DNA from 2 places in the Tenacibaculum sp. Ill genome. Region 1 is predicted to be linked to the other one. Evidence: riboswitches for the same ligand, from Rfam matches in the RefSeq annotation. Region 1 holds a riboswitch; the other holds the start of a gene.

The links. A riboswitch is a leader RNA that binds a small molecule or an ion and turns the genes downstream of it on or off. The one in region 1 is predicted to bind cobalamin.
Region 2: another riboswitch for cobalamin. It lies ahead of ACTPNM_RS10365 (TonB-dependent receptor plug domain-containing protein); the one in region 1 lies ahead of metE (5-methyltetrahydropteroyltriglutamate--homocysteine S-methyltransferase).

Annotation. Positions count from the first base shown of each region.
Region 1 covers NZ_JBPSCW010000002.1:972,476-989,318, reverse strand. Annotated here, with positions in the region: gene pckA (phosphoenolpyruvate carboxykinase (ATP)) at 1-216, opposite strand, end outside; gene ACTPNM_RS04730 (DUF423 domain-containing protein) at 303-683, opposite strand; gene ACTPNM_RS04725 (saccharopine dehydrogenase family protein) at 764-2,134, shown strand; gene ACTPNM_RS04720 (Crp/Fnr family transcriptional regulator) at 2,247-2,816, shown strand; gene ACTPNM_RS04715 (NAD(P)/FAD-dependent oxidoreductase) at 2,899-4,173, shown strand; gene ACTPNM_RS04710 (DJ-1/PfpI family protein) at 4,181-4,936, shown strand; cobalamin riboswitch at 5,046-5,232, shown strand; gene metE (5-methyltetrahydropteroyltriglutamate--homocysteine S-methyltransferase) at 5,419-7,746, shown strand; gene ACTPNM_RS04700 (acyl-CoA thioesterase) at 7,809-8,222, shown strand; gene ACTPNM_RS04695 (tRNA1(Val) (adenine(37)-N6)-methyltransferase) at 8,259-8,978, opposite strand; gene mnmD (tRNA (5-methylaminomethyl-2-thiouridine)(34)-methyltransferase MnmD) at 9,196-9,855, opposite strand; gene ACTPNM_RS04685 (hypothetical protein) at 9,863-10,282, opposite strand; gene ACTPNM_RS04680 (DUF4920 domain-containing protein) at 10,282-10,794, opposite strand; gene ACTPNM_RS04675 (branched-chain amino acid aminotransferase) at 10,915-11,964, shown strand; gene ACTPNM_RS04670 (TlpA family protein disulfide reductase) at 12,032-12,934, shown strand; gene ACTPNM_RS04665 (hypothetical protein) at 12,980-13,366, opposite strand; gene ACTPNM_RS04660 (hypothetical protein) at 13,526-13,693, shown strand; gene ACTPNM_RS04655 (SDR family NAD(P)-dependent oxidoreductase) at 13,754-14,485, opposite strand; gene ACTPNM_RS04650 (hypothetical protein) at 14,525-14,737, shown strand; gene ACTPNM_RS04645 (ion channel) at 14,740-15,660, opposite strand; gene ACTPNM_RS04640 (dipeptidyl-peptidase 3 family protein) at 15,749-16,843, opposite strand, start outside.
Region 2 covers NZ_JBPSCW010000002.1:2,206,383-2,223,225, forward strand. Annotated here, with positions in the region: gene ACTPNM_RS10305 (hypothetical protein) at 1-52, opposite strand, end outside; gene ACTPNM_RS10310 (alpha/beta fold hydrolase) at 110-961, shown strand; gene ACTPNM_RS10315 (VF530 family DNA-binding protein) at 965-1,186, opposite strand; gene ACTPNM_RS10320 (TlpA family protein disulfide reductase) at 1,205-1,750, opposite strand; gene ACTPNM_RS10325 (aminopeptidase P family protein) at 1,829-3,460, opposite strand; gene gcvT (glycine cleavage system aminomethyltransferase GcvT) at 3,720-4,802, shown strand; gene ACTPNM_RS10335 (efflux RND transporter periplasmic adaptor subunit) at 5,060-6,166, opposite strand; gene ACTPNM_RS10340 (ABC transporter permease) at 6,189-7,433, opposite strand; gene ACTPNM_RS10345 (ABC transporter permease) at 7,436-8,665, opposite strand; gene ACTPNM_RS10350 (ABC transporter ATP-binding protein) at 8,668-9,372, opposite strand; gene ACTPNM_RS10355 (thiol-disulfide oxidoreductase DCC family protein) at 9,522-9,935, shown strand; gene ACTPNM_RS10360 (YncE family protein) at 10,001-11,086, opposite strand; gene ACTPNM_RS10365 (TonB-dependent receptor plug domain-containing protein) at 11,091-12,971, opposite strand; cobalamin riboswitch at 13,003-13,197, opposite strand; gene ACTPNM_RS10370 (ABC transporter substrate-binding protein) at 13,207-14,145, opposite strand; gene ACTPNM_RS10375 (bifunctional adenosylcobinamide kinase/adenosylcobinamide-phosphate guanylyltransferase) at 14,247-14,750, shown strand; gene cobT (nicotinate-nucleotide--dimethylbenzimidazole phosphoribosyltransferase) at 14,754-15,791, shown strand; gene ACTPNM_RS10385 (adenosylcobinamide-GDP ribazoletransferase) at 15,794-16,564, shown strand; gene cobC (alpha-ribazole phosphatase) at 16,549-16,843, shown strand, end outside.

The sequences.
Region 1 (16,843 bases):
TTTAGTTATATCGTCTTTAACGATAAAACGATCCATTGGAGAACGACCTGTAAACTCACCTGTTTTAACAGCCAATGCTCCAAAACTAGTTTCTACTCCTTGTTCTTTTTCAATAGTGATGTCGTGTAACTCGTCTGAAGTTAATTGATAACGAACCGTAGCGTCTTTTATGCCTAAGTTATCTAACGATATCGTTTTCGTATCAAGATTTGTCATCTTAAAAGATTTTAGTTGTGTTTAATTTTGGACAAAAATAGTTCTTTTTGATTAAAAAGATGAATGATACAAAGATTTTATCAACTTTAACTTTTAATAACTTTTTTTAAAAAGCTATATGTTAATAGGCTCCAACCCACAATTAATAGTATTCCTCCTAAAGGTGTTATAAACCAAATTGCTTTTGCAGGAACATTAGCCAAGTAAATTAAATATATCGATCCTGAAAACAATAAAATCCCTGCTATTAAGAAATAACTAATTCTGTTCTTTTCTTTGTTTGTAAACTCAGCAAACATATTTACAAAAAGTAATAATAGCACATGAAAAAACTGATAGCGTACAGCGGTTTCAAAACTCTCTAAAGCTTCTGGTGTTAATTTCGTTTTTAAAGCGTGGGCTCCAAAAGCTCCTAAAATAACAGCAACGACTCCTAAAACCCCTGCTGTTGTTAAATTTTTATACATTTTTATAGTTTTTGTTTAAATTTAAACTTTTTTAGCGATATTGTCGCCTCAAAATTTATTGATAACAAAAATACATTATAATGAGAAATATATTGATAATTGGTGCTGGTAGGTCAAGCTCTTCACTTATAAAATATTTATTGGATAAATCTTCTGAAGAGAACCTACATATAACTATTGGTGATGTTTCATTAGAAAGTGCTCAATCTAAGGTTAACAATCATTCAAACGCTACAGCAATTCAATTAGATGTTTTTAATGCAGAAGAACGCTCAAATGCAATTCAAAAAGCTGACATTGTTATTTCAATGTTACCCGCTCGTTTTCATATTGAAGTAGCTAAAGATTGTATTACTTATGGTAAACACATGGTTACAGCCTCATATATTTCTGATGAAATGAAAGCTCTAGATGAAGAGGCTAAAGCTAAAGGATTAGTGTTTATGAATGAAATTGGCCTTGACCCAGGAATCGACCATATGAGCGCTATGCAAGTTATAGACCGTATTAAAGAACAAGGCGGAAAGATGTTATTATTTGAATCTTTTTGTGGTGGATTAGTTGCTCCTGAAAGTGATACTAATTTATGGAACTATAAATTTACTTGGAATCCTAGAAACGTTGTATTAGCAGGTCAAGGTGGAGCTTCAATGTTTATTCAAGAAGGAACCTATAAGTATATCCCATATCAAAAACTATTTAGAAGGACTGAATTTTTAACTATTAATGGTAGTGGCAAGTTTGAAGCCTATGCTAACCGAGACTCTTTAAAGTATAGAAGCATTTATGGTCTAGAAGATATTAAAACCATGTATCGTGGAACTATTCGTAAAGTTGGTTTTTCTCGTGCTTGGAATGTATTTGTTCAATTAGGAATGACTGATGACACGTATACTATTGAAGACTCTGAGAATATGAGCTATCGCGATTTCACAAATCTTTTCTTAGCTTATTCTCCTTCTGATTCTGTAGAGTTGAAATTCCGTTCGTATGCGAAAATTGATCAAGATGATTTAATGTGGGATAAATTTTTAGAGTTAGACATCTTCAATCCAAATAAAAAAGTAGGATTGAAAAATGCAACTCCTGCTGAAATTTTACAAAAAATATTGATGGATTCTTGGACTCTTGAAGCCGAAGATAAAGACATGATTGTAATGCACCATATTTTTGGATACCAATACAAAGAAGACAAGTTCCAAATAGAAAGTAGTATGGTTATTAAAGGTGATGATCAAACCTATACTGCAATGGCAAAAACGGTTGGTTTACCTGTAGCCATGGCTACCGTGCGTATTTTAAATGGTGATATTACAACTCCTGGTGTACAATTACCAATCAACAAAGAAGTGTACGAACCAATTTTAAAAGAGTTGGAAGATTACGGAATTAATTTTGTTGAAAAAAAAGTGCCTTACTTAGGATACAACCCTGAAAGTATAAAAGGGTAAAACCTTTCTAAACTAACACAAAAGGCATCAATGTATTTGGTGCCTTTTCTTTTAAAACTAAATAGAGTCTTTATAAAGTTAGTATTTTTACCTTTAAATACTACACTAGGATATGGCTGAAGGCATTTTAAAAAATCATATTAAAAGTTACATAGATCTTTCAGAAAAAGAACTAACTCAAATACTTTCTTTTTTTGACTGTCAGTCCTACAAGAAAAAAGAAACTTTATTACCAACAAGTAACCGTTGTGATAAACTATTTTTTGTTGCTAAAGGTTGTTTACAATTATATTTTATTGATGATTTAGGCCACAAAAAAACTACACAGTTTGCTTTGGAAAATTGGTGGCTAACTGATTTTTTAGCTTTTCAAAATCAAAAACGCTCTAACTTTACTGTAGAGGCAGTTGAAAACTCTATAGTTTTATCAATCTCCTTTTCGAAATACAATGAATTATTAAGCAAATTCCCATTACTAGAAAAATATTTTAGAAGCATCTATGAAACAGCTTACGGAGCTGCTTTAATGCGCTTAAAATACGTAAATAGCTACTCTAAGGAAGAAATGTTTTTTAGATTTAGAGAAGACTTCCCAGAGTTTGTACAACGAGTTCCTCAATATTCATTAGCCAGCTTTTTAGGGTTAACCCCTGAATACTTAAGTGAAATTAAAAGAAAATAACATTTCTTAAGCTAGTTTATTTTTTACTGAAATCTTCTTAACTACCTTTGTACTTATATTAATTTAAGGGCATAATAGCATTATGAAAAATATGAAAAAAATCGTCGTTGTTGGCGGCGGTTTTGCTGGATTAGAACTTATAAAAGGATTAGGAAATTCAGAAAATTATCAGATTATTCTAGTAGATAGTAACAACTACAATTTCTTTCCTCCTTTAATCTACCAAGTATCCACAGGTTTTATGGAGCCATCTGCAATTAGCTATCCATTCAGAAAAATTTTAAGAAAATTTAAAAACGCCCGTTTTCGACTTGGCACCCTTGAAAAAGTTGTCCCAGAAGAAAACAAAATTGTGGTAAGTAATGGAGATATAGAGTATGATATCTTAGTAATGGCTACCGGTACAGAGACTAATTTTTTTGGAAATAAAAGCATTCAAAAGTATAGTTTACCTATGAAAACTATTAGTGATGCCTTATCTCTTAGAAATGTAATTTTAACTCGATTTGATCGTGCTACTAGAATCCACAATCCAGAGGAAAGAAAAAAGTGTTTAACTTTTGTAATTGCAGGAGCTGGACCTACTGGAGTTGAACTTTCAGGAATTTTGTCTGAAATAAAAACTTCTATCATCATAAAAGATTACCCCGAACTAGACAAAAATGACTTTGGAGAAATACATCTTATTGATGGCCAAAATTCTGTTTTAGCTCCAATGTCTAAAAAAGCACAAGAATACACTTCTAAAAAATTAAGTGAACTAGGTGTTAAGCTAACAATGAATACAATGGTTAATGACTTTGATGGCGAAACCGTGTATTTATCAAACGGAGAAGAAATACATACTAAAAACCTTATATGGGCAGCTGGTGTATCTGCAAAAACATTTGATGGCTTTTCAAAAGAAAGCTTTGGTCCTGGTAGAAGACTAAAAACAAATCAGTTTAACCTTGTACACTCATATGATAACATCTATGCTTTAGGTGACTGCGCCTTAATCTTAGGTGATAAAAACTATCCTAACGGACACCCACAATTAGCGCAACCGGCATTACAGCAGGCAAAGAACTTAGCTAAAAACCTTAAAAGGAAAGATGATAACTGGAAAACTTTCCAGTACAACGACAAAGGATCTTTAGCTATCATTGGACGAAATAAGGCTGTACTTGACTTCCCTGGTCAAAAACAATCCTTAAAAGGTTTTGTTGCTTGGCTAATTTGGATTTTTGTACATATCATGGGTCTTGTAAACTTTAAAAACAAAGTAAGAACTCTATACAACTGGCTAGGCTACTACATATACAAAGACCAATATTTTAGAATGATAATTAAACCTACTCAAAGAGATACTAAATAAAATACGCATGAAAAATTTAAGTATTATCACACTACTAATTTTTACAATTATTACTATTTGTTGTAATTCAGAAAAATCGAAAACAGATAACAAAGCTGAAAAAGTTGAACAAGTTCTATCTCCAACTGATACACTAACTAAACACCTAAAACCATTTAATCCTGATCTACCAACTATTGGACTTTTAATGTTTAACGGAGTTTTACAAGGAGAAGTTATAGCAACGTCTGATGTTTTTGGTAAAGTAGACAAAAAAGGCAAACAACTTTTTAATGTAGTTACTATAGCTGAAACAGCTAAACCAATTACTACTGAAGAAGGAATGCATTTTGTTCCTGACTATACTTTTGATAATTGTCCTAAACTAGCAGCTTTATTTGTACCAAGTGCTTACGACATGTACGCACAAGTACACAACAATAAAGTTGTAGATTTTATAAAAACAAAAAATCAAGAGACCCAATACACTGTTAGTAATTGTGCTGGTGCTAATTTAATTGGTAAATCTGGTATAGCTGATGGTCATAAAATTGTAACATGGATTGGTGGTGGTGAGCAACTACAAAAAGATTACCCTAATTTAAAAGTTCAAAACGACAGCTTGGTAACTTTTATTAAAGATGGTAAATTTTTATCTTCAAACGGAAATTTAGCAAGTTATATTTCAGCTTTAGAACTACTCGAAATCATGACAAATACTGAACATAGAAAATTTATTGAAAGCTACTTATATCTGGATCAACTTAAAAACTGGGAAAAATAACAAAATTTAAAATCTTGTTAAAACTCAAGAAGCATCAGTATACTGATGCTTTTTTTATTACCAGTTCTAAAAAAATAATACATACATTTACCCCGATAAGTTCTTTACATACTTCATCAACCGGAAAGGTTTTACTTAGCTGTAGATTAATAGGGAATCGTGTGCAAATCACGAACTGTCGCGCAACTGTAAGTAACACACCAAAGGTTTTTATCCTAGTATATCCACTGCCATAAGCGGGAAGGATGATAAAAACTGTTATAAGTCAGGAGACCTGCCTATTCGGATATTGACAATGCTTTCGCGATTTGAAGCTTTTGAGTCATACCGATGATATATTTTTAACGCACACTTTCGCTTATGAAATGCTGTGCTTTTTTAGTATGTCATTATTCCTCCTCAAACATCACATCGTTTTTAGCATTGCGAAGCATCTAAAAGAGCTTTTAAAATTAATGTTTAATTATAAAAGTTAAAAAGAAATGCAAACGCACATTCTTGGCTATCCGCGTATAGGTAGCAACAGAGAACTCAAAAAAGCCTGCGAGCAATATTGGTCGGGCAAAACTAGTTTACAGGAACTTCTTGAAACAGGAAGAAACATCTGTCAACAAAACTGGAAAACACAACAAGAAGCAGGAATAGACCTTATTCCTTGTAATGATTTTTCTTATTACGATCAGGTGTTAGATATGACACTTACTGTTGGTGCAATTCCTAAACGTTACAATGAAGTAGCTTTAAAAACTTCAAACTCGGAACTGGATCTTTATTTTGCCATGGCAAGAGGGTATCAAAAAGATGATCTTGATATCACTGCTATGGAAATGACTAAATGGTTTGACACAAACTACCATTACATCGTTCCAGAGTTTTATAAAAATCAAGAATTCGAGCTATTTTCTAACAAAATTATTAATGAATTTGTTGGAGCTAAACAAGCAGGCATTAATGCCAAGCCTGTAATTATCGGTTTAGTTAGTTACCTTCTTTTAGGTAAAGAAAAAGAGGAAGGTTTTGATAAGTTAGATTTAGCCTCAAAACTACTTCCTGTTTATATTGAAATTTTACAAGAGCTTCAAATACAAGGCGCTGAATGGATTCAATTTGACGAACCTTTTTTAGCATTAGATTTAAACGAAAAAGCCACAGAAACATATCAATTTGTCTATAATGAGATTAGAAAAAAGTTCCCTAGACTAAAGTTTATAGTTACGACTTACTTTGAAGGTTTAAAAGATAATCTCTTATTAGCTAATACACTTCCTATAGACGCTTTACACATTGATTTAGTTCGTTGTGAAGAACAATTAGATGATTTATTAAACACGCTTTCTGAAGATAAAACTTTATCATTAGGTATTGTAGATGGTAGAAATATTTGGAAAAATGATTTTGAAAAGTCCTTGCAACTTATTCAAAAAGCTACTGATAAATTAGGTTCTGACAGAGTTTTTATAGCTCCTTCTTGTTCCTTATTACATTCTCCATGTGATTTAGATTTAGAGACATCTTTAGACAGCCAAATTAAACAATGGCTTGCTTTCGCTAAACAAAAACTCGCAGAGGTAAATTTGTTAAAAAAGTTATCTGAAAGTACGAATGATGAAACTGTTTTAACTGCTTTTGAAGAAAACAAAAAAGCTATAGCTAGTAGAAAATCTTCTACATTAATTCATCACAATGATGTAAAACAGCGTGTTGAAGCTGTTACTAAATTAGATTCTCAAAGAAAAAATGACTTTTCGGTTCGTAAAGAAGCACAAGAAAAAGTATTAAACTTACCGTTATTCCCTACCACAACCATTGGTTCATTCCCTCAAACCAAAGAAGTAAGAAGCTGGAGAGCTCAGTATAAAAAGGGAAATTTAAGTAGTGAAGAATATAGATATTTACTTAAAAAGGAAACTCAAAAGACCATTCAATGGCAAGAAAAAATAGGTCTTGATGTATTAGTTCATGGTGAATATGAACGAAATGACATGGTAGAGTATTTTGGAGAACAGCTTGCTGGAGTTACTTTTACTAAAAAAGGTTGGGTTCAAAGTTATGGTAGTCGTTGTGTAAAACCTCCTATTATTTATGGCGATGTTTACCGACCTCATCCAATGACTGTTTATTGGTCGCAATATGCTCAATCTTTAACTGACAAATGGATTAAAGGTATGTTAACTGGCCCAGTTACTATTTTACAATGGTCGTTTGTTCGTGATGATCAACCTCGCTCAGTTACTTGTAAACAAATTGCATTAGCTATTCGCGATGAAGTTGCTGATCTTGAAAAAGCAGGTATCCGAATTATTCAAATTGATGAACCAGCTATAAGAGAAGGACTTCCTTTACGAAAATCAGGCTGGGAAAATTATTTAAGATGGGCTGTTGAAGCTTTTAAAATTTCATCATGTGGTGTAGATGATGCTACACAAATACACACGCACATGTGTTATTCAGAGTTTAACGACATTATTCAAAACATCGCTGATATGGATGCTGATGTGATAACAATTGAATGTTCACGATCTCAAATGGAGTTGTTAAATGCTTTTGCTGATTTTAAATATCCAAATGAAATTGGTCCAGGAGTTTATGACATTCATTCACCTAGAGTTCCTTCAAAAGAAGAAATGGTTGAGTTACTACACAAAGCTCAAAAAGTTATTCCAGCTTCTCAACTTTGGGTAAATCCAGATTGCGGTCTTAAAACTAGACATTGGGACGAAACTGAAAAAGCATTACTTGCTATGGTTTCATCCGCAAAAGAAGCTTCATTAAGCTACAATAATAACACCTTAGAAACTGTAAATCAATAATGGTTTAAAAAGTGCCTGAATACTATCATGTTCGGGCACTAATCATACTAAAGAAATAAAAAATGACCACTGAAGAAAAAATAGCACAATCGGAAACACGAATTTTCAAAGCTGTATTCCCAAATACTACCAATCATTATGATACACTGTTCGGAGGAACTGCCATGCAATTAATGGATGAAGTTGCTTTTATTACTGCAACACGGTTTTGCAGACAAAAAGTTGTAACCGTAAGTAGTGATAAAATTGATTTTAAAAAGCCTATTCCTGCTGGAACTATTATTGAATTAGTAGGAAAAGTGAGTTACATAGGTAACAAAAGCTTAAAAGTTACCGTTAAAATTTTTACTGAACAGATGTACTCTCAACATAGAGAAAAAGCCATTGAGGGTGAGTTTACCTTTGTTGCTATTGATGAAAATAAAAACCCTATTGCTGTTATAAAAACAGATAAAGAAGAACTACATTGTTCATAACAAGAGCTTAGTTAACATTAAATTATCCGCTAAAAATTACATTTTCAAATAAAAATCTTTCGTAAGATTAATATAGGCATCAGTATACTGGTGCCTTTGTGTTTCTATAATTAATTCTTCTTCTTGTATAGAACTTTCAGTAAACGATAGCTCTAATAAACTACGTTTGACTTCAGTAGTAGGAGTTCCTTTTACTCGACAAACTCTGTTTAAGTATAATTTATACTTTTTAGCTAGTTCAATAAAGCTTTCTTCTTCTTTGAATGGTATAATGGTTGAAAATCTTCCATTTTCGGACAATATTTCACTCACTCCTTTTAATAAGTCTTCAAAAGACAACGAACTCGTAAATCGTGCTTTATTTCTCGCAACATCTTCTGTTTCGTAGTTATCGGTATAAAATGGTGGGTTGGATACAATTATATCATACTCTTCTTCTTCCTCAGACATTTCTTCTGCAAATTCTACAAAAGAAGCATTGTAACAAAAGAGCCTATCCCCCCAATCTGATTGCTCAAAATTCTCTACAGTTTGTTCATAAGCATCTCCATCCACCTCTACCGCATCAATCGTCATGGCGTCACTTCGTTGTGCTAACATTAATGAAATAACACCTGTACCAGAACCAACATCTAGCATTGTATCTGGATAATCTCCTAAATTACACCATGCTCCTAACAATACTGCATCGGTACCAACTTTCATTGCCGTTTTATCTTGATGTACCGCAAACTCTTTAAATTGAAATGGTTTCATTTATAAAAATCTTCCAAGGATTTTTTCTGCATTGAAAAACAAATACAATACAATAATTAATAAAATTACTAAGAATAATCCTCTTTTAGGATTTCCTCTTTTTCGATTACCGAAACGTCTTTTAAACTCCATCTGTTTGTTTTCTAATTTTTACCTCGATTACTTAAAGTATTACTTCCTAACTTTAGTTCTACAAAGCTTTTAGCTACGCTGAATATTACTCGCCTACTTTCGTAGCTCGTAACATTTCTCTTTTTCCTGGAGGCCCAGGTAAGCGCTCTACATCAAACCCTACTGCTTGCATTGCTCGTCGTACACTTCCTTTAGCTGAGTAAGTTACTAAAACCCCTTCTGGTTTTAACGCAGCAAACATAATTCTAAAAATATCTTCTGTCCACAAGTCAGGTTGTACTCTTGCTCCAAAGGCATCAAAATAAATCAAATCAAATTGATTTTCATCAGTAATTTCAGTAAAAAACTGTTTACGCTTAGTCAATGAAAAATTGGGAGTAATATTGTGCTTTTCTTCCCAAGAAACTTCGTGAATTTTATCAAAAAGGTCTTGTTTGTCACCTGCCTCTAACTCTGAAACATAATTCAGTTTATCTACTTCTTCCTTGGCTACTGGATAAGCTTCAACACCAACGTAATCAATATTTCTATCTGCTTCTAAAAGCGTAATAAAACAATTGAGTCCTGTACCAAAACCTATTTCTAAAATAGAAACACTTTTAGTATCTACATACTTTAGTCCATTTCTAATAAATACATGATATGCCTCTTGTATTGCGCCATGCTTAGAATGATATTGCTCATTCCAATCTGGTAAATGAATGGTTGTGGAACCATCGGACGTTATGATAATTTCTCGTTTTATAACTAAACTATTTAATCAGTAACTTTTTAATTCTTGGTATTGGCCCTGTGCAAGTTGTTTTATGACAAGCAATACAACTGTTTACTGCTTGGTTAAAATTTTGTTTTAAAGAATCTTTTGATCCCGAATACACTTGCTGTAAATTTTGAATATACTGTTTTGAAAAAGCTTCAAAACTTACATTCCTATCTGCTGGATCAGTTAAAACTGCAGAGTGAATATTCAAGTAATTTTCAGGAAATTCACCTATTGATTCTCCTTCTAGAATCTTATTCTTAATTGTCATATTTCCTTCATACATAGCATTCATTAAAGCTGCCATTTCTGAAGATTGATACATAATAAGTTCTTCTTTTTGTTCTTCCTTTTTCTCTTTACAAGAAAAAAGCGCCAAAGACATCAATAAAACAATAATTAATTGTTTCATTATTTCTTCATTAATACTCCATCTGCCTCAAAAGCATAAGTATATTTTGGTTCTGTAATTTTTGCTATCTCTTCTTCCGATTTTCCTGCGTCTTTAGCATAATGTTGTAATTCATCTACAGAAATCTCAGTAACAAAAGCTTTACCATTTACTATCACCTCTTTATTATCTGCATTTAAAGGCATAAAAAAACCATAATCTTTAAAACGTACCATTGATTCTTGTTCTTCGCCCAAATCTAACTTCATCCAACATCCCTTTTTCTTACATACCTCATTAATTGTTGAAGCGAATTTTATGTTTAGGGTATCTCCTTTTTTTAAATTTTTGAATTTAGCTCGCATTTCTTTAGCAGAAATAGCTTCTCCGTCTGAAATTTCTTCTCCAAATGATGCATATTCTACTTTTTGTTCTTTAGCATTGTTTACATCAGGGGTTTCATTCTTTTTTTCAACCTTACAAGAAATAAATGCTATGCTCAAAACCATAGCAAAAACTAGTAGTCTTTTCATTTTCAAAATTTTAAAATTAACATTCAACAAATATAATTATATTTCTTCTAGCAAGGTGCTAAACTTAAAATATACCACTAGATTTCGTATCTTCGTGGCACTTCTAAAAACAACAACACAATGAATATTGATATTGAGCTTATAAAAGAGTCAAAAATAGATAAAGTAGATTTTAACAACTTAGCATTTGGTCGCACTTTTACTGACCATATGTTAGTCTGTGATTTTGCCGACGGAGAATGGAAAACACCTAAAATTATGCCTTACGGACCTTTATCTTTCGAACCTTCGGCTAGAGTTTTTCATTACGGACAAGCTGTTTTTGAAGGAATGAAAGCTTACAAAGATGATAATGATGATGTGTTTTTATTTCGTCCAGATGAAAACTTTCATAGAATTAATAAATCTGGTGCTCGCTTAGCGATGCCTCCTGTTCCTGAAAACGTATTTTTTGAAGGATTAAAAAAACTTCTTGAGTTAGACAATGCTTGGATTAAAAAGGGTATTGGAAACTCATTATATATCCGCCCATTTATTATTGCTTCTGAAGGTGCAATCGCTGCTTCTCCTGCTGAGGAATACAAATTTATTATTATTTGTTCGCCTGCTCAAGCATATTACGCAGGTGAGGTTCGTGTTCTTTTTGCTGAAAAGTATAGTCGTTCTGCCGATGGAGGTGTTGGATTCGCAAAAGCTGCTGGTAACTATGCAGCACAGTTTTATCCTACCAGTTTAGCACATAAAGAAGGGTATCAACAAATTGTTTGGACAGATGCTAATACACATGAGTATCTTGAAGAAGCTGGTACTATGAATATCTTTTTTAGAATAGGAGACAAACTTGTAACTGCCCCAACTAATGATCGTATTTTAGATGGAGTTACTCGTAAATCAATCATTCAGCTTGCAAAAGATTATGATATAGACACTGAAGTAAGAAGAGTGTCGGTTGCTGAAATTAAAGAAGCAGCAAAAAAAGGGGAGCTAAAAGAAATTTTTGGTTCTGGTACTGCTGCTGTAATTAACCCTATAAAAGGTTTTAAACATCAAAATGATTCTTTTGAACTACCTGAAATAGGTGATTCTTATGCTTCTTTCTTTAAAGAAAAACTACTTAATATTCAGTACAACAAATTAGAGGATAAGCATAACTGGAGAGTTAAAATTTAATCATTTCATTTAAAAAAGCTATATTAGTAAACAGAATTAGGTTATTTTAACAAAAAATTCTAAAGAAATGAGAAATATTATACCTGCTTTATTATCGATAGGAGTTGGTTTTGCTATTTCATTTTTTGGATTAGATTTTTATTCTGATTCATTAGAAAATGAAAATAATATCATAGCTCAAAGTAGTGAGGTTACTGCTCCTGTAGAAACTTCTTCTGAGGAAGAAGAGGAAGATCCTGAAGAAAACTTAACTGTTAATGAATCTTCAGCTAACTCAGGTTCTATTGACACTGAAAATATTCAGAAAAGTTTTGACAACTGGGAATCTTACACAAAGGAAAACATTGATTTAATGTCTACTTTTATTCCTTTAGATGATGAGGGAGCTGTTATGGAAAAAGGAATCTTTTTAACCTTGCTTCGTACTGGTGCTTACATCCCTGTTAAATCTGAAAAAGATGGTAAAGTACAATATCAACTTACAGGTATTGATGATTCTGCAGACGAAAAAATTAAAAAATCAATTGTTAGTAAAGCTTCAATAGCACATCAATATTTTAAAATGGAGGGTAAAAAACTTCCTGATTACAATTTTGTTGATTTAAAAGGTAAAGCACACAATAAAGCGGATACAAAAGGAAAATTGTTAGTAATTAAATGTTGGTTTATTACTTGTAAAGTATGTGTTGAAGAGTTTCCTGAATTAAATGAACTTGTAGACAAATACAAAGATGATAAAATAGAGTTTGTTAGTTTGGCTTTTGATAAAAAAGATGAGCTTGTTGAGTTTTTAGAAACTAAAGAGTTTAAATACCCAACTATTCCTGAACAAAAGGATTATATGGCTAAAAAACTAAAAGTAAAACAATATCCTACTCATTTAATTGTAGATGCTAATGGTATTATTATTAAAATGGTTAGTAATGTAAAAACATTAACATCAGAATTAGAAAGAATTATGGGTAAATAAACAGAAAAACAAAATGTAAAAAAGCTCCTCAATGAGGAGCTTTTTTTATTTATCTAAAATTTCTTTAATGTTTGGCTTAAAGTAATTAGGTCCTTTCAACACTTTTCCATCTTCACGGTAAATAGGCTTACCATCTTCACCTAATTTACTCATATTACTTCGTTGAATTTCATTGAAAACTTCCTCAATTTTATGTTGCATTCCATGTTCTATTATCGTTCCACATAAAATATACAGCATATCTCCTAAAGCATCTGCTACCTCAACCAAATCATTATTTTGAGCAGCTTCTAAATACTCTTCATTTTCTTCTTTCATTAAATTAAAACGAAGTAAGTTTCGTTCTTCTCCAATATTCGCTGTTGGTTCATTTTTTATACCTAACCCAAATACACTATGAAATTCATGTACTGCTTCAATTCTTTTTTTCATTATAGTTATGATTTTAATTCAATAGTTATTAGTCAATAATGTTTTTATTTATATCATCATTTGACAAATTTTATGGTTTTACCATACTTTTTTTAGTTTTTTTTCTTCCTTTATATATTTTAAGTTGTTTAACTTTGAGAAAATCAAAAAATTTAAATTATGTTAAAAGAGATTTCTAAATTAGGTTCGGCCCTAAACAAAACTGAACAAAAATTAATAAACGGTGGTACAGGTCGACCTTTACCTTGTAGTTCTGCCCCAACTTATTACAATGGATATTGTTACTTATGTGGTGAACAATACGAGATAGGCTCTGGTTACTGTTAGAATTAATAAAAAAGCGGACTTGTTTCGCTTTTTTGTTTACATTTTAACTTATCTAAAGTATTATGTTGCCATTTTTAAAATTCTTGCTGGTACTATTTTTAATACCCAAGCTATTAACCTCCATCTTTTTGAGATATAAGCTACTCTTTTTTTTCGTTTTATTGCTGCATAAATTTGATTAACTGCTTTTTCTAGAGGAACCATCCAAAAAACACCATCACCTAAAGCCATTGCTGTATCAACAAACCCCGGACGGATATCTGTAATAAAAACTTTTTTTGTTTTAATAGATTTTGTTTTGATATACAAACTCTCTAAATACGCTTTTTGATATGCTTTAGAAGAGAAATAATCTGGTGCTGCTCTATTTCCACGTAGTGAAGCGATAGAAGAAATACCGACTAAATGACCAAAACCTTGTTTTTTAAATAATTTATAAGCTAAAGCATATAGTTTTGTTACTCCTAAAACATTCGTGTTTATGGTTTGTTCTTGTTTATCCCAGTTCAACTTTGGGTTTACAAAACCAACTCCTGAAGATTGTATCACTAAATGAACTTCTCCTAATTCTTCTACTATCTCATTAAACACTTTTTCAACCTCATCTACTTGCTGTATATCATTTTGCTTAATGAGTACTTGACTTGGATGTTTTTTCTTCAGCTCTTCTAGTTTTTCGAACCTTCTACCCATTACTGCTACAATATAATTTTCTTGTATTAGTTTTTCTACAAGCCCTTTTCCAATACCTGAAGTACCTCCAAAAATAATTGCTGTTTTAGTTTTCTCCATTCTAAAATCATTCTTTAACTTTGCTAAAAATACAATTTTATGTTTATACTTATTGCTGCTAAAATGTTTACTACGGGCAGAATCATTTTTGCTAGTTTATTTGTAATAGCTTTTATTATTTTGATGTTTTTTAGCTACAAAAAGGATGCTAAAAACAATAAGAAATATTATCAAAATGCAGCTATTTATGTGGCAATAGGAATTGCAGTAGTAATTGCATTATTATTCTTATCAAAACTACTAACAAGGTAATTCTAATTCATTTTTGATATTTCACTTAATTTTGAGTGATCTAATACAGTATTACCTTCTTCATCGAAATAAAATGATGATGTATACTTCACATCTACTTCAAGAGAAGAGAAATTGTACGAAGTAATTTGATATACTTTTTGCCCAAAAGATTCTTCATGATATTGCATTAAAACGTAAAGAACTCCGTTTAATTCACTTATTTCTTTGTTTGAATATTTATGTAACGGACTTTTCTCATTTATTTCATGTACAACTGTCCATACGGTAGGCAAATACATAATTTTACTTCTTTCTAATTTGAGTTCAAAAAATTGTCGTTTGTATTCTCCATTCATTTTTTTTTCTGAAAGGGATAATGTTACAGTTATTTCTGGCTCTATCATTACTGTTTTACGACGATTCATTAACCTAAACATTAATGCTCTACCTTCTTTAAAATCTCTTAAAATTAAATTTTCACTAAAACGGATAGATGCTTTTGCTTTTGAAAAACGCCCATATAACAATCCTGTAATAAAAGAAAAACTCAACAATCCAATCATTGCCTCAAAAGCTGCAATAACATTTGCTGCAATACCTTTAGGAGCGATTCCTCCATACCCTACTGTTGTTAGGGTTTGTGCACTAAAGAAAAATCCATTTAAAAGATCGTCAAAAAAATTGCCTTTTGAAGGTGTTATTTGTTCTATCCCAATAAACACATATACAAATGCAAAAAGAATATTCAATAAAGAATACCCAATGAGGATAAATACAAAAAATTGCCACCACGGTAATTCTATAAAAAAAGCATACAAGTCATCAGCTCCAAATCTTCTGTTTGCATGAACAACATTAGAACTACCATCTGCATTTATTATTCTTTGAGCATTACTACTGGAGCTATAACCTAAACCAGGATCTTTTACTTTTTTTGCCATTTATCTTTTATTAATCCCTCTAAAAATACAAAACCGATTCTAATCAGAATCGGTTTTGATATTTTCAACTATTTTAAAACTTAATTTCTTAGTTTTTTACTGGTAAGAAGTTATAGTTTTTAGCATAGAAGTTCATTTGCTCTTCAAAAGTTTCTGGTTGCTTGATTTTAATATCAGTGATGTTTCCATCAGCATCTGTTACTGGCTCTAATACAGGATTTACAAATCCGCTGTAAGGAGCAGATGTAAACTGTGCATTACGATCTAAAACTTCTTTATGAATATCTTGATCTACTTTTACTCCGTAACCTTCTACTAATGCTTTTGCCGCTTCAAAATCTCCTTCAGATTTAATTCTTTGCGCCTCTTTTAATAAACGTCCAAATATCTCACGAAGTTTCTCATAATCGTTGATATTATAATATGTCTTACCATCTTTAGTAACTTTTTCAATTACATTATCTTTTGCTCCTTGTTCAAAAGCCCAAGCTGAAACCCATTGACGGTTTACCATGTGGTCTTCTTCAATATCATCTCCTAAGTTAATTCTGATTAACTGAGTCATTAATCCATTTCTGATATAACCGTCATAAGCAGCTTTACCAACTTTTTGCCAGTCATCAACTAATCCTAATTCTTGTAATTTAGGATCCATTAAATAATACAGCCCAACTAAATCTGCTCTACCCTCTTCCATTGTAGAAGCATAATTTTTTAAAGTTTCTTTTGGCTGCCCAATTCCTTCATTAATTACACCTGAAGCATGTCCGATTACCTCATGTAATGCTGTGTGTAATTTATCTGCTAACTTACCATACTTAATTTCTAAATCGATTTCTTCTTGATCGTTAGCAAATTCTTTTAAACGTCCAGTTCCTCCTGCATTATTATATGAACCTATAATATTTCCTAACGATACTGATTTAGAACCGTGTTGTTGACGAATCCAGTTATTGTTTGGTAAATTCACTCCAATTGGAGTACTTGGCGACGCATCTCCTGCTTCACCTGCAACATTTACTGTTTTATATGATACTCCTACAACATCTTTCTTTTTGTGACTTGGATCTAACGGAGAATTATCTTCAAACCACTGTGCATTGTCTGATAATACTTTCATTTTTTTAGACATATCAAAGTCTTTGATTTGTACGATTGTTTCGTACGAACCTCTGTACCCTTT
Region 2 (16,843 bases), 1.2 Mb from region 1:
AAATAGTTAGCAAAAATAAAACAGGAAGTATGTAAAAAGTAGTTTTCTTCATCTAATATCAAAACTACACAAAAATGAGTACATTGTAAACACCAAAGCTTCTATATTTATGACTTCACTAGAATGGAAAAATAAGGGTGAATTTTACACCATTAATAATCAACAAGTTTTCGTTATTGATGAAGGAAATACTAATGAAACTCTTGTGATACTCCACGGATATCCTACTTCTTCTTTTGATTATTATAAAGCGCTTCCTTTTTTATCAAAAAAATACAGAGTGATTATTCACGATCATTTAGGGTTTGGTTTTTCTGATAAACCTTTAAACTATTCGTATTCTTTAATTGAGCAGACTGATATAGCTTTACTTTTATGGAAAAAACTAGGTTTACATGAAGTTACGCTGCTAGCGCATGATTACGGCACTAGTATTGCCTCCGAAATTATTGCTAGAAACAATATGAATCTGCTTCCTTTTTCTATTAAAGAATTGATTTTGTGCAATGGTAGCATGCATATTGAATTAGCCAAACTACGAACTATTCAAAAGTTACTAAAGAATAAAATTACAGGAAAATGGGTTGCTAAATTGGCGAATCAAACTGTTTTTAATAGGAATATTCGCAAAATTTATGTTGATGCTTCTAAGGTTTCTCAGGAAGAGTTAAACGAAATGTGGTTTCAGTTAAATTATAATAATGGTCGGAATGTTATTCATTTATTGAGCAATTATATTAATGAGCGATACTTTTTTTGGCATCGTTGGATTGGCGGATTGACACAAACACAGATTCCTACAAAAATAGTTTGGGCTACCCACGACCCTATTGCTGTAAAAGCTATTGGAGAGCAATTACACAAAGAAATTCCTAATAATGAATTAAGATGGCTTGAAAATACAGGGCACTTCCCAATGTTAGAGAATGCTAAAGAATGGAGTGATTTGGTATTACGTTAATGTTTAATAGCCTAACATTTCTAGATACAGTTTTTCTACTTTAGCTCTTGCCCAAGGTGTTGTTCTTAAAAACTTTAAACTAGATTTATAGGTTGGGTTCTTTTTAAAGACATTTATATTCAATATGTCCCCCATTTCTTCCCAACCATACTCTAAGTATAATTCTTCTAACATGGTGGCTAATTTTATTCCGTGAAGCGGATTATTTGGCTGTTCTTGACTCATGCTACAAAGGTAAATATTCTATTGTAGTAATTCGTCTAACAAAATTCTAATTTTATCACTATTCCAATCAGCAGCTCCTTTTTTGTCTACAACAATAGTTCCTTTTTTATCTATAACAAACGTCGCAGGAATTGAGTTGCTTACTAACTGTTCTGGTACTTTAGATAAAATATTATATGTTGGTAAATCGTAGCCTTTATCTTTATAAAAGGCTTCAATAGTCGTCCAATCTTCGTTACTTACAAATACAAACTCAACTTTATCTTTATAATCATTGTATAGCTTTTGAATACTTGGCATTTCTGCTATACATGGCGGGCACCAAGTTGCCCAAAAGTTTACAAAAACAACTTTGTTCTTGGTGTCGTTAAAATCTATATTAGTAGTATTTAACCCTTTTAAATTCCAGCCGTAATCGTTTAATACTTCTCTTTTATCTTCTGTAATAGTAGAAGGTGAAAATGAAACCAACCTAATAAAATATACTTTGGTTGGCGGATATAGTAATAAGCCTATAATAACGACAAATACAATGTTTGAGATTGTTTTTCTATTGAATTTCATTTAGTTTATTTAGGTTAAAGGTTGTTATCTGTCGTTATGAATATTATTGTATTACAAATTATGTATATGTTTTCTTTATCAATCTAAATTAGGTAGTAAAAAATCATTTAAAACGCTTTTTTTAGCCATCATTTTCTCAATATTTTCAACGGTTCTTGGAGCTTCTGCTGATAGGTTTACAGGTCCGTTTTTTGTGATTAAAATATCATCTTCAATTCTAACTGCAATTCCCCACCATTTCTTATCACAAGGGCTTCCTTCTGGAATATAAATACCAGGTTCTACGGTAATAACCATATTTTCTTTAAAAGCACCATATGTTCCTGGATCATGAACATCTAAGCCTATGTGATGAGAAGTACCATGTGGAAAATAGCTATGTTTTGCTGAAGGAGAACTAATAATACCCAAAGCTCCTAATCCTTCATTAATAATCTGTTTTGTTGCTTCTCCTGGCTTCCAAAATTGATTTCCAGGTTTACACACCTTTATTCCTGCGTCTTGTGCTTTTAAAACCAATTCGTAAATAGCTTTTTGTTCTGGAGAAAACTTACCGTTTGCTGGTATTGTTCTGGTTACGTCTGCTGTATATCCTCTATACTCCGCTCCTAAATCCATTAAAACTAGCTCATTTCCAAGTTTTGTTTTGTTATTTTCAATGTAATGTAAAACGCAACCATTGTTTCCTGCACCAACTATAGATGGGTAACCTTCATACTCTGCTCCATATTTTTTATACACAAACTCATGAACTCCTTGAATTTCTGTTTCAGACATATGCGGTTTCATAGCTTTCATTACTTCTACTTGTCCTATTGCCGAAATTCGTATCGCCTTAGTCAACAGTTTTAATTCTTCTGGTGTTTTTACTTCACGCATTTCAGCAAGTGCGGTTGATAAAAATTTAACATCTATATTAGACTCACTATTTTTTTGAAGTTTTATTTTTATTTTTTGTTTGAGTTCTCTTCGTAATCCATCATCTGTAGCACTTATATACTCTTTTATTATCGGGTCTTTTTTATACTCTGGATAATTCTCTAAGCTTTTAGATAGTTCTTTAGCCACTTCTTCTAACTTCGCATCTGGTACATTTGCTATAGCTTTATGAATATACTCTATATTTGGATCTTTAGCCTCCTCATTCTTATACCCAGACTGCTTTTTAAATGCTTTTACTAAATCGTAAATTTCTCCTTTATCTCTTTCTGAGTTTCTATAATCATCATTAAGTTTTAATATATTTACTTTATCAAAACTTTTAAAATTAATTGCATCTGTAACAAATTCTTCTGATGTTTTTGCCATCGCAAACCCTAATTCTTTTTTTGCTCCTTCTACTCCTAAACGTTTTCCATTCCACATTTCAAATCGAGGATCTTTTTTAGGCACATATAATATTTCATTATAACTATTTCCTTTAGCGTCTTTTTGATTTTCAGAAAATAGTACCAAAACCGCATTGGGTTCTCTAAACCCTGTTAAATAGTAAAAGTTAGGATCTTGATGAAATACATAATCTACATCATTAGCTCTGTTTCGGGTTGGGTTAGCAAAAACAACTGCTACAGCATTTTTAGGCATTTTTGATCGTAAAATTGCTCTTCGCTCTTTATGAAAATCAGCTGGTAAATAATCTGTTGGAACTTGTGCTGATACAACAACACATATATTTAGTAAGAAAAGAGTAAATAATAGTTTTTTTAGCATCGTGATAAAATTTGTTACTCTCAAATTTAGTATTCTATGATAGAATAAGGAAAATATTAACAAACATTTAGGTAATATACTCTTATAATATTACACAGATTCGCCTGTATTGTTTGCTAATTTTTCAATACTTTAGCATCACTTTTTTAAAACAAACAATACACAATAATGAAACCTACATAAATAAAATATACCCTATAATGGTTATTTTATTCACAAAAGGTTACATGCGTTAATAAAAACAATAAAAAACAAACACATGAAAAATACAGCTTTATCACATGTACATGAAGCTTTAGGAGCTAAAATGGTTCCTTTTGCAGGTTATAACATGCCTGTACAATACGAAGGAGTAACTGCTGAACACGAAACTGTTAGAAAAGGAGTTGGTGTTTTTGATGTAAGTCATATGGGAGAGTTCTTTTTAAAAGGAGAAAATGCATTGGCTTTAATTCAAAAAATATCTTCTAACGATGCTTCTAAATTAGTTCCTGGAAAAGCACAATATAGCTGTATGCCTAATGCTGATGGAGGAATTGTAGATGATTTAATTATTTACATGATTGCTGAAAATGAGTATATGTTAGTGGTAAATGCTTCTAATATTGAAAAAGATTGGAACTGGATTTCTCAACACAACGATTTAAAAGTTGAAATGGAAAACCGTTCTGAAGAATGGTCGTTATTAGCTATTCAAGGTCCAAAAGCTGCGGAAGCTATGCAATCGTTAACTTCAGTAGATTTATCTACTATTAAATTCTATACTTTTGAAATTACTGATTTTGCTGGGATTCCGAATGTAGTAGTTTCTGCTACTGGATATACTGGTTCTGGTGGATTTGAAGTATATGTAAAGAATGAAGATGTTGAGCAACTTTGGAATAAAGTTTTTGAAGCTGGTAAAGATTGGGGAATTAAGCCTATTGGGTTAGCTGCTCGTGATACCTTACGTTTAGAAATGGGATATTGTTTATATGGTAACGATATTGACGATACTACTTCTCCTTTAGAAGCTGGCTTAGGATGGATTACTAAGTTTACGAAAGACTTTGTAAATGCTGAAGCTTTAAAAGCTCAAAAAGAAGCGGGTGTTACTCGTAAATTAGTTGCTTTTGAATTAACTGAGCGTGGTGTTCCTCGTCATGATTATGAAATTGTTGATGCTGATGGAAACAACATTGGACGTGTTACCTCTGGTACTATGAGTCCGTCATTAGGAAAAGGAATTGGATTAGGGTATGTTACTAAAGAAAACTCTAAAGTTGATAGTGATATTTTTATCCAAGTTCGTAAGAAACAAATTCCTGCTAAAGTAGTGAAGTTACCTTTTTATAAGGGTTAAAAATATATCTAAAAAAAAGCAGCTTCTAAAAAGCTGCTTTTTACCCCTTATTTAAATAATTTAATTTTCCCCAATAAATTAAATTAAGTACTCGTTTGTTTGAGCACTCCAAATATCTACAACAAAAAAGCCTTTTCCACCTTTACTTCCTTGAATGATACCTTTTTGGATATGAGTGTGTTATATTATACCTTAAAAGTAAAAAGCAGCTCTTAAAAGAACTGCTTTACAACTATTAATCAACTATTTAGATGTTTTTAATCTTTCTTTTCGTCATCTTTTGACGCCTTGTTCCAGATTTTAATTTCATCTTCTGTAGTTACACCTTCTAATACTTCAATGTTTACTCCGTCTGAAACTCCTAGTTTTAACTCACGTTTTTCAAACTCATCCTCTCCTTTCTTTACTTCTACATAAGGCTCTTCAGTTTTCTTATCAAAACGCAATAACGATTCTTTAATAGATAAAACACTGTCTTTTTTCTCTAAAACGATATCTGCATTGGCACTATAACCTGCCCTTACAAAATAGTTGTCATCAAGACTTACATCTGCTTTAATTTTAAACTGTACTGCTCCGTTTTCTTCAGTTCCTTTTGGTGCAATAAAGTTTAATATTGCAGGAAACTTTTTGTTTTCAATAGCTCCTAATGAAACTTCTATGTTTGATCCTTTTACTAATTTTCCTACTTCTGATTCATCAACTTGTCCTTCAAAAATCATTTTTTCCATATCAGCAATAGTAGCGATAGTTGTACCTTCATTAAAGTTATTTGATTGAATAACTTGGTATCCTTTTTTTACAGGAATTTCTACAACCATACCTGATGTTGTTGCTCTGATATTTGTGTTTGCTCCGGCAGAACCTACTGATCCTTTTTTAATGATTTGATAATCATTTTGAGCATTTGTCAAATCATTTTTTGCTTGATTGTATGATAATTGTGAGGCTTCAAACTCTTGACTAGAAATTACTCCTTTATCAAATAAACTTTTATTTCTGTCGTATTGAGTTTTAGCATTATTTAATTGAATTTGTACTGAGTTTATTCTTCCTCTTGCACTTTGTAGCGATTGTTCGTTTGGTACAACTCTTACTGTAGCTAATAAATCTCCTGCTTTTACAATTGCTCCTTCTTCAACTACAATTTTGTCTATAATTCCTGCAATTTGAGGTTTTATTTCTACCTCTTCTAGAGGAACTACTTTACCTGTAGCCACTGCCTTTTTTACAATTGTTGTTCTAAATGGTTTTTCTGTTTCATAGGTTACCACACTTTTTTGATTTTTCTTTCCTAACCAAATTAGGATGACTACAAATAATAGTGCTACTATTCCTAAGATAATTTTTGCTCTTTTGCTCATGATTAATTGATTATTTCTTTTTTTATTCTTCTCTTAATGCTTCGATTGGTTTTACTATTGTTGCCATATATGCTGGTATTAAACCTATTAAGGTTCCTAGAATTACTAGGATTGAAAAGGCTAGCATTACTATGGGTATATTTACGGTTGGATTTACAAGTGTTGGATCGTCTCCACTTCCTACTGTAAAGTCTAATAGGAATAGAACAAGTCCTCCAAAAATAATTCCTAACATTCCTGCTATTGTAGTTAAAAAAACAGATTCTAATATTATTTGTCTTTTAATACTTATTGGAGTTGCCCCTAAAGCTCTTCTAATTCCAATTTCTTTAGTACGCTCTTTTACGGTAATTAGTAAGATATTACCAATAGCAAAAACTCCTGCTATTAAGGTTGCAATCCCAACAAACCATGTTAAAAATTGCATTCCTGTTAAAAAGCCCATTAGTTTATCTATTTGGTCTCCTAAATTTACACTACCAAATGCTCTGTTATCTTCTGGATGTACTTTGTGCAGGTTCTTTAAGGTTAAAAGAATGTCTTTTTCCATCTGTTTGATGTCCACTCCTTCATTTGCCGTAATCATCATCCAATCTACTTTATTTGAAGTGTTGTATACTTTTTGAAAAGTTGTAAACGGAATGTAGGCAGTATCTCCGTCAATATCTATAGTATTCGATGGTTTATAAACCCCTATAACCTTATAGTTTACATTACTAATTTTCACATACTGTCCAATTGGCATTTCTTTTTTATCAAACAGTTGTTTGTACATGTCTTCAGAAATAACACAAACTTTAGAGTTATTCTTTATATCATTTTGATTGAGAAATCTTCCGTAGATTAAATCTTTCTTTTGTACACGATCTAAAACTGGGTAATCTCCACTTACTTGAAAATCTCCAGATTTAAAATCTTTAACAACACTACCGTTGGTTTGATTTCTTGGTGCTAATAGCTTTATTTCTTTATTGTATTCTTTTTGAAGTACTTCAATATCTTTAAAGGTTAAATTAAACCTTCTTCCTTTTTGAAATCCTTTAAAAGGCATATCGGTCCTCTGCGTCCACATAAAAACACTATTGGTTGCAAAGTCTCCAAAAATTCTTTTAAAATTGTTTTCCATACCACGTGCAGCTCCTAATAAGACTACTAATATGAAAATTCCCCATAGTACACCTACAATGGTAATACCAGTTCTTAATTTATTTTTACGAATACTTCCGTAAATTTCTTGCCAAGTGTCTGAATCAAATAAAAACTTCATAATTAGTCTGCTCTTAGTGCTACAATTGGTTTAATTTGTGCTGCCTTTTTTGCTGGTAAATACCCTGCAATTAATCCTGATAAGATTAAAATAATGGTAGCTCCTATTACAATTCCTGGACTTACACTTGGATCTTTTATAAAGTATTTTTCTAAACTATCTCCAATAGCACTTAAAATGTAAGTTCCTAAACTTAAACCTAAGTACCCTGCTATTGTGGTTATTAAAATAGATTCTTGAATTACCATACCAATAATTGAAGATGGTTTTGCACCTAATGCTTTACGAATTCCGAATTCTTTGGTACGCTCTTTAATAACAAAAATCATAATATTACTGATACCAATAATTCCTGCAATTAAAGTTCCTGAACCTACAAATATGACAATGAAATACAATGCAAACATAAATTGATTGATCCCTTTATTTGCTTCCGCCATGTTTCTTACAGATAAAGCACTTTGATCATCTGGGTGAATGTCTAACTTTTTACGTAAATCTCTCTCTAGTCGATTACCAAATGTAATGGCTTGGTCAAGATTTAACTTAGGGTCATATCCTATATTAATTTGACTGATGTAATCGTTGTTTCCATATAACTTTTGCGCAGTTGTTACAGGCATGTAAGTCAATCTTTCTTCATTATCTCCTCCTTTATCAGAAAATATTCCGACTACTTTATATGAAATTCCATCAACGTTTACCCTTTTTCCTAAAGCTGGTTTTTCTCCAAATAAATCTTGCTTTACAAGTCTACCAATTACAATTACTTTAGACTTGTCTTTTAAGTCTAAGTCGTTAATATATCTTCCTTCATCAATAATTGTTTTTTCTAAAAACTGATGATCTGGATGGACTGCACGTAATTGATAATTATTTTGATTGTTCTTGTAGGTAATATTTACGCTTTTGTATATTCGTGCCGTTAAATGTTGAATTTTGTTTTCATATTCGTCTTTAACGTAATCAAAGTCTTTATTTTTTAATTGAATTCTTCTTCCTGTTTGTAATCCTTTATAAGGTTTTGATGTTTTCCACACTCTTACAAACATAGCATTGGTTGCATCATCTACAAAAGCAGATTTAAACTGATTTTGTAAACCTGATACAATTCCGAATAATAGCGTAAATAGTAAAATAGCGAAAGCTACGGTGAATCCTGATAAAACAGAACGCAACTTATTTTTACCAATACTTTGAAATATTTCTCTCCAGCGATCTAAATCAAACATAATTAAATTGCTTTTGCTTTATTTGTTGCCGCTTCTGTTAACTCATCACTAATTATAACTCCATCTTTTAAACGAACAACTCTATTAGTCTGTGCTGCTACTTCTTCCTCGTGTGTAATTACAAAAACAGTCATTCCTTCATCGTTAATTTCTTTTAATAAATCCATTACCGAATCTGTTGTTGTAGAATCTAAAGCCCCTGTAGGCTCATCTGCTAATACAACTTTTGGTTTGGTAGCTAAAGCTCTTGCAATTGCTACACGTTGCTTTTGACCTCCAGAAAGCTCATTTGGCAAGTGATTAGCCCATTCTTTTAACCCTACTTTTTCAAGATATTCTAAAGCTATTTCTAACCGTTCTTTTCTACCAACTCCTTTATAATACAATGGTAAAGCAACATTTTCTAGAGCTGTTTTATAGGAAATTAAATTGAATGATTGGAAAACGAATCCTAAAAACTTGTTACGTAATACTGCAGCTTTTTTTTCATTTAAATTTTCTATTAACTGCCCATTTAAGTAATATTTTCCTTCATCATGTGTATCTAATAAACCTACAATATTTAATAAGGTAGATTTTCCAGACCCTGAAGATCCCATAATAGACACAAATTCCCCTTCTTTTATGTGTAAATCTAGCCCTTTTAAAACATGAAGTGAATCTTTTCCTATAGGGTAAGATTTGTGAAGATTTTCTATTCGAATCATAGTGTTAGTTAATTTTTAAAATAAAAATAAATACTAATTTCTCTAATCTACTAATAAATTATTGTTAAATCATTATTTACTTTCTTACAAGACGCTTAATTTTGATTAATGTTACAAGTTAGCGCTTAATTTTTTACAAAAAACTAAATATGAACAATTTACCTAGCAATAAAAAAGTGATTTTGTTTGATGGTGTGTGTAATTTTTGCAACGATAGTGTGTTAAAGGTTATAAAGTATGACACTAAAAATATGTTTCTATTTACTTCCCTTCAATCAGACATAGGAAAAGAAATCACACAATATCTGGGTATTGATACTTCTAAAGTTGATTCTATTATTTTATATGAACCAAATGTGGCTTATGATATTAAATCATCAGCGGCTTTAAAAATTATGAATGATTTTGGCGGAATTTGGAAGTTAACTCAAGTTTTTTGGATTCTTCCTGAAGGGCTTAGAAATATTGTATACGATTATATTGCTAAAAATCGTTATAAATGGTTTGGTAAAAAAGAAGCGTGCATGACTCCTTCTAAAGAAATACAAGAAAAGTTTTTATAAAAAGTAAGCTCACCAAGTTGGTGAGCTTATTCATAGCAATATTTCCCTGTTTACTGGGGGACAACTTAATTAAAATAAATTTTTGAAGCTCCTAAACCAACAGGTGAAGAGTAAACTTCTGATTTTGTATTTATATCATAAACTAAAAGCTTACTCAATTTTGTAAATTCATACTTTACAGTAAATAATTCATTTCCTTTTACATTCATACCATAAATAGAACCTACACTTATTCCATCATCAGCTAATTCAGTAGCAGTTTCACTAATACTATAAACTTTGTCTGTATCACCTTGGTAGTAGTAAAGTTTACCTTCTGATTGTGTTAAGTATGTTGCTCTTTTGTTTTCTGGAAACACCATTTCTTTTGTAACTTCATTAGTAGAAGTGTTTATAAAACTTATTGAAGAAGTCGTTGATGTTAATACTTCTGTATAATCATCATTATAAGTAAGAGGCTTTCCTTCTGATAAAACAATTAAGTTCCCTGAATTATCAAATACTATTTCATCAGGATTATCTTTTACTGTTACTGTTGAAACAGCATTATTATTGTTTAAATCTACTACAGAAACAATATTATTAGATGACCACCCTCCTTTATGCGAGATATATAACTTATTATTTCTACTTACAATTTGTTCCACACCATTAGCTAGTGAAATTGTATTCTCTTCAATAGTATTTGTTTCGATATCAATAATAGCCAGATAGTCATCGTTCTCATTTGCTCCATCCCCCCAATTCGTAACATATCCTTTACCATTAACAATAGTCATGTATCTAGGATTCCCTAGCCCTGTATTAATTTCTGTCTTTTTCTCAAAGGTAATTCTGTCAACCACTACAATAGTATTAACATCATTTAAAATGATATAAGCATCTGTATCTGTAAATGTGATAGATTGAATTAAACCTCCTAATTGTGCATTATTTTTACCTGTATAAATAAAATTAGTAGCAACAGTTGATAAAGAATTATCCACATAAGCTACGGAACCATCTTTGTTTCCGAAATTTCCTTCTGAACTGATTATTATACCATCATCGTATTTGTCTCTTATTACTTCAACTATTTTATCGTCACTAGAACAAGAAGTAAGAACTATACTTACTAAAAAAAGCTGTAAAAGTAGTTTTGTTATTTTCATTGGTTTAAAATTTATAATTTAAATTGATATTAAAATTTGTTCCAGGCATAGGACGTAAGTTTGAGAAATAATACACTTTATTAAATATATTATTTAGTGTAAATCCTAATGTTGGAAGTTTTGTTTGTTTTGTAGATAAATTAAAGACTACTCCTGCATTTTGAACATGTACTGGATCTAATGAATAAAAATCTAAGTTTGTTTCATTAGTATATACCTTACTTTGATGTAAACTTTGTATAAAAAAGTTAAACCTTTTATAATTATAATTTACATTAAAGTTTAAAAGATGCTCGGGTGCATAAGGAAGTGTTTTTTTAGTTTCTGTATTTTCTGCCAAGGTAAACGTATAGTTGGAAGAAAAATCAATAGTATGTTCTCCTATTTCCTTCTTATAACTTACAAAAGTTTCTACGCCTTTATTTATTACATCATTTACGTTTCTTGGTCTCCATAAATTACTACCTCCTGTTGGTAACCACAAAATTTTATCATTTATATAGATATAAAACAATGTAGATGTTATGTTTAAGCTTTTATTTTTAAAAGAAGCTCCTAATTCTCCTTGCTTAGAGCTTTCAGGTATTAAACCTAAGTTTCCTACAACAGGCCAATACATTTCATTATAAGTAGGAACTCTATAATTTGTTGAAAAATTGGCTAGAATGTTTAATTGATTAGTTAATCTATATTCTCCTCCTGCAAATAAAGAAATAGGCACATCAAAATCAGAGTTTATTTCTTTTCTTGCTTGTATACTTGTTATTAATTTTTCAATAGGTTGATATTTAATACTACCTATAAACGCTAAAGAGTTTCTCTCTTTAGTATTTATATCTGAATTTTCACCATTAATATTTTCAAACATCGTTTTGTAGTTAAACGATAAGATATTTGATGGTTTATAGGTTAAGGAATGATTAACTAACGCTGTTTTAGATTTTCCAAAACTATAATTTTCAGCATCTTTATCTCCATAATACCTATATTTTTGAGTTAAGTAAGCTAGATTTAACTCTTGTTTAAATTGAGAAGAAAACGCATACTTCCACTGTAGTAAGTTTCTTTGATTAAAATCTTCATTTCGTTCACTCCCTGCAGACGGGTTTGGCAACCCATCAGAGAACAAACGATTTCCGTAGTAAGCAGTCGAATAAAACGATAAAGAGTTTACAGGACTAAACTTATAACCTATGACAAAATTAACTCCATAGTTTTTATACTTACCATTTTCATTAGTTAGTAAATTACCTTCACTATCTTTATAACGTCCATCAATATATGTATAATCATTATCGGAATAATTAAACGTAGATGCTAATTTTATATTCCACTTACCTGTTCCTGCTGAACTTTTAAAGAAATTAGACGTTGTATTGTAACTTCCGTAAGAAGTAAACAATTGAAAGTCTTGATGTTTTTTAAACAACAACTCATCTTTCAAGTGTACCGTTCCTCCTATGGCTCCTGAACCATACTCTGTACTATTTCCACCACTTTGCACAACTATATTATCGCTTATACTCGCAGACAATGCATTAAAGTCTGTTTGTCCACTTCCTACAGCATTTATAGGAACTCCATTCCATAACACCAACGTATTTGAAGCCGATGTCCCTCTGAAACGAGCTGTACTCACCCCTCCATTACCATAATCTCTAAAGGCTATTGGACTATTATATCGTAAGAGGTTCGTTAAATTGATAGGGTTTTTAGCTTGTTCTTTAACTCCAATCTTTAATTCTTTCGTAGCAATACGTTTTTTCTCTACATTTCTCTTACCATTAACTATTACTTCTTTTAATTTATTAACAGTTATAGTATCCTTTTGAGAAAAAAGATTAATTGTAAAAAACAGTATGAATATTGTTATTATTTTCTTCATTATACATTAAACTTTTATCCCGAAAGTTTTAATTAAATTATAATAATTGGCAGGTCTCCTGGCTTGCGTCTTGCAACATACCTTCCCATTTAAAAAACAGTGGTTTGAGTAATTGTTACAAGCTTAATAGCTTACAGTTGCGGGAACAGCTTCGGTTTTACACCGAATTCCCTTTTAATTCTCTTCAATAGATGATTAAAGAAAAACCAAAAATCACGGCAAATGTATAGTATTCTTACAAATTAGCAACCATCAAATCATGATATTTTGCGAATTTTGTTTTTAAGTTCTCTGGTAGTGTATAATAATCTGGATGAATCATTTTTGCTAAACATTCCACTCCTTCTACTAAAGTACCCGCAGAAGATTGCGTAAACATAGCAAAGTCAGCAATGTATACTTGTTTGTTCTTTACAGCTCTCAAAGACTTCCATTCTTCTCTTTCTTCTAAAAACTTCATGTCTTCTAGTGTTCTATCGATTCCATATCCACAAGGAGCAATAATTAACACCTCTGGATCATACTTTACAATTTTATCCCAAGAAATAACGATGCTATCTCCTGATGGATGCGACAATAAATCGATTCCGCCTGCATATCCTATTTGATGGGGAATCCAATGTCCGCAGTTAAACAACGGATCAATCCACTCTAATAACATCACACTTTTCGACTGTATTTTATGCTCACGTTGCACATCTACAATGTCGTAAATACGTTTTTTTAATCCCTTCACATACGCCTCTCCTATTGCTTCTTGCTTCATTGCTTTTGCAATGGTTAATGCATTATCAAAAACGTCTTCTAAAGAGTTTGGTGTAATAGAAATTAACTCTGGAACCTTCGGGAGTTTATAAGCCGATTTTGCCACAGACTCCGTATCTATTTGGCAAACATCACACACATCTTGTGTAAAAACAATATCGGGTGCTATACTTTCTAAAACAGGTTCATCTACATAATACAAGGTTTTTCCTTCTGCCTTTGTTTTTGAAAAAATAGCTGTTATTTCTTTACTCGTTAGTACTTTTCCTTCCAACTTATATCGAACAGCCACTTCTTTTTCTTTTAAAGCCACTTCAGGACACTCAAAAGTAATTCCGTTTAAATAATCTTGTAACCCCATATCATAAATCATTTGGGTTACTGCCGGCATAAAAGAAGATACTGTCATAATTCGTAGTTTTAGTTCAGCAAAAATAAACAGTTCTCTATTTTAATTTGTTTTTTATTAAAAATCTTTCCAATCTTTGTGTCAAAATAAAATGCGATTTCATGATATATTATATCTCAGGAGGTGAACGCTCAGGTAAAAGTAGCTATGCTCAAAAGTTAGCAGAATCTTTATCTAAAACCCCTATTTACCTAGCAACTTCTCGTATTTGGGACGAAGATTTTCAACAACGAGTAGACAGGCATATTTCTGATAGAGATGAACGTTGGACCACTATTGAAGAAGAAAAATGGTTAAGTAAAGTAATTTCTGAAAAACAAACTGTGGTTATCGATTGTGTAACACTGTGGCTAACAAATTTCTTTGTAGACACAAAATATGATATTGAAAAAGCACTAGAAATCGCCAAAGAAGAAATAAACAAATTGGTTGAAATTGACGCCAATATTATCATCATTTCTAATGAAATTGGTATGGGATTACACGCTAATTCTGAATCTGGAAGAAAATTTACACAACTACAAGGTTGGACGAATCAACACATAGCAAAATTGGCTGACAAAGCTACTTTTATGGTATCTGGACTTCCTTTAACTTTAAAATAACACATGACAACAACTATAACTCCCTTATCAAAAGAACTACAAAACGAACTTCAAGAAGAAATTAACTTTAAAACCAAACCTGTTGGTGCTTTAGGAGGTTTAGAAAAAATTGCTTTACAAATTGGGTTAATTCAAAATACAACTACACCTGTACTATCAAAACCTACTATTATGGTTTTTGCTGGAGATCATGGAATTGCGACTACAGGAAAAGTGAGTCCATACCCACAAGAGGTTACACAGCAGATGGTATTTAACTTTTTGCAAGGAGGTGCTGCCATCAATGTGTTTTGTAAACAAAATAATATTCTTTTAAACATTGTAGATGCTGGTGTAAATACTGATTTTGAAGCACATCCTCAACTTACCGATGCTAAAGTAGCTAAAGGAACTCAAGATTATAGTACTACTAAAGCCATGACACTAGAACACTGTCAAGAAGCTTTGGAAAAAGGAAGAAAATTGGTAAGAAAAGTATATAGTGAAGGTTCCAATATTATCGGTTTTGGCGAAATGGGAATTAGCAACACTTCATCTGGAGCTTTATTAATGAGTTATTTTACCAATACACCTATTGAAAAATGTGTTGGTAGAGGTACTGGAGTTGATGATAAAGGACTACAAACAAAAATCGACACATTACGTGAGGTTTATAAGTTACATGCCGATTCTATTTCAACACCTATGGAAGCCTTAACTGCTTTTGGCGGATTTGAAATTGTAATGATGTGTGGTGCTATGTTAGAAGCCGCTTCTTTAAAAATGACCTTACTTATTGATGGTTTTATTGTTACTTCTGCCCTATTAGCAGCTCATGCAATGGATTCTAATATTCTAGACTATTGTATTTTCTGTCATAATTCAGGTGAACAAGGTCATCAAAAAATGTTAGCATTTTTAAATGCTGAACCTCTTTTAAACTTAGGTTTACGTTTAGGTGAAGGTACAGGTTGTGCGGTTGCATTTCCTATTATTCAATCGAGTGTAAACTTTTTAAACGAAATGGCTACTTTTAAAAGTGCCAATATTAGCGAAGCCTAGTTATGATAAAAAGACAAATTCATTATTTTTTAACTGCTATATTATTTTTCACACGAATTCCGTGTCCTAAATGGGTAGATCATTCTCCTGAAATACTCAATAAGAGTAGTCGTTATTTTTCTTTAGTAGGAATTGTAGTTGGAAGCATTGCAGCACTAGCCTACTTCACTTCTTCTTATATTTTTCCTACGGATATTGCTATTGTAATCAGCATGATTAGTTCTATTTGGATTACAGGAGCTTTTCATGAAGATGGATTTGCCGATGTTTGCGATGGTTTTGGTGGCGGGTGGACCAAAGAAAAGATTTTAACCATTATGAAAGATTCCAGACTTGGAACTTTTGGAGTTAGTGGTTTGATCTTCATCCTAGCTATAAAGTTTTTAGCTCTATATCATTTACAAAGCCTATCCGTTAATTTAATTTTAGTAATTATCTCAGGACATAGTATTAGCCGATTTATCGCCACGGTTTTATTGTATACACATGATTATGTAAGAGATATTGATAGCTCTAAAATAAAACCAACTACCAAACAAATGAGTAGCAAATCGCTACTTATATCTGCTATTTTTGGAATAGTACCGCTGTTTTTCTTTCAAAAACCAATAGTGCTTTTAGTCTTATTTCCATTACTTGTTACCTATTTATATATGGGACATTTCTTTAAAAAATGGATTGGAGGTCAAACAGGAGATTGCGCGGGTGCTTTACAACAAGTAGCTGAAATTGTTTTTTATCTAAGTCTGCTCGCTTTATGGAAGTTATTTTAGTACGACATACCACACCAGATATTGCCAAGGGTATATGCTATGGTCAGGCAGATATTGACGTTACCTCTAGTTTTGAGGAGGAAGTTAGTACTATTCTTAAAAAAGCTCCTGTTAACGATTCTGGTGTAACGTATTATAGCAGTCCCTTACGACGTTGTAAACTTTTAGCTGAAAAACTTTCGTCCACGGTGATTTTTGATAATCGATTGAAAGAGCTTGATTTTGGTGATTGGGAGCTACAAAAATGGAACGATATTGATAAAAAAGAACTCGATATTT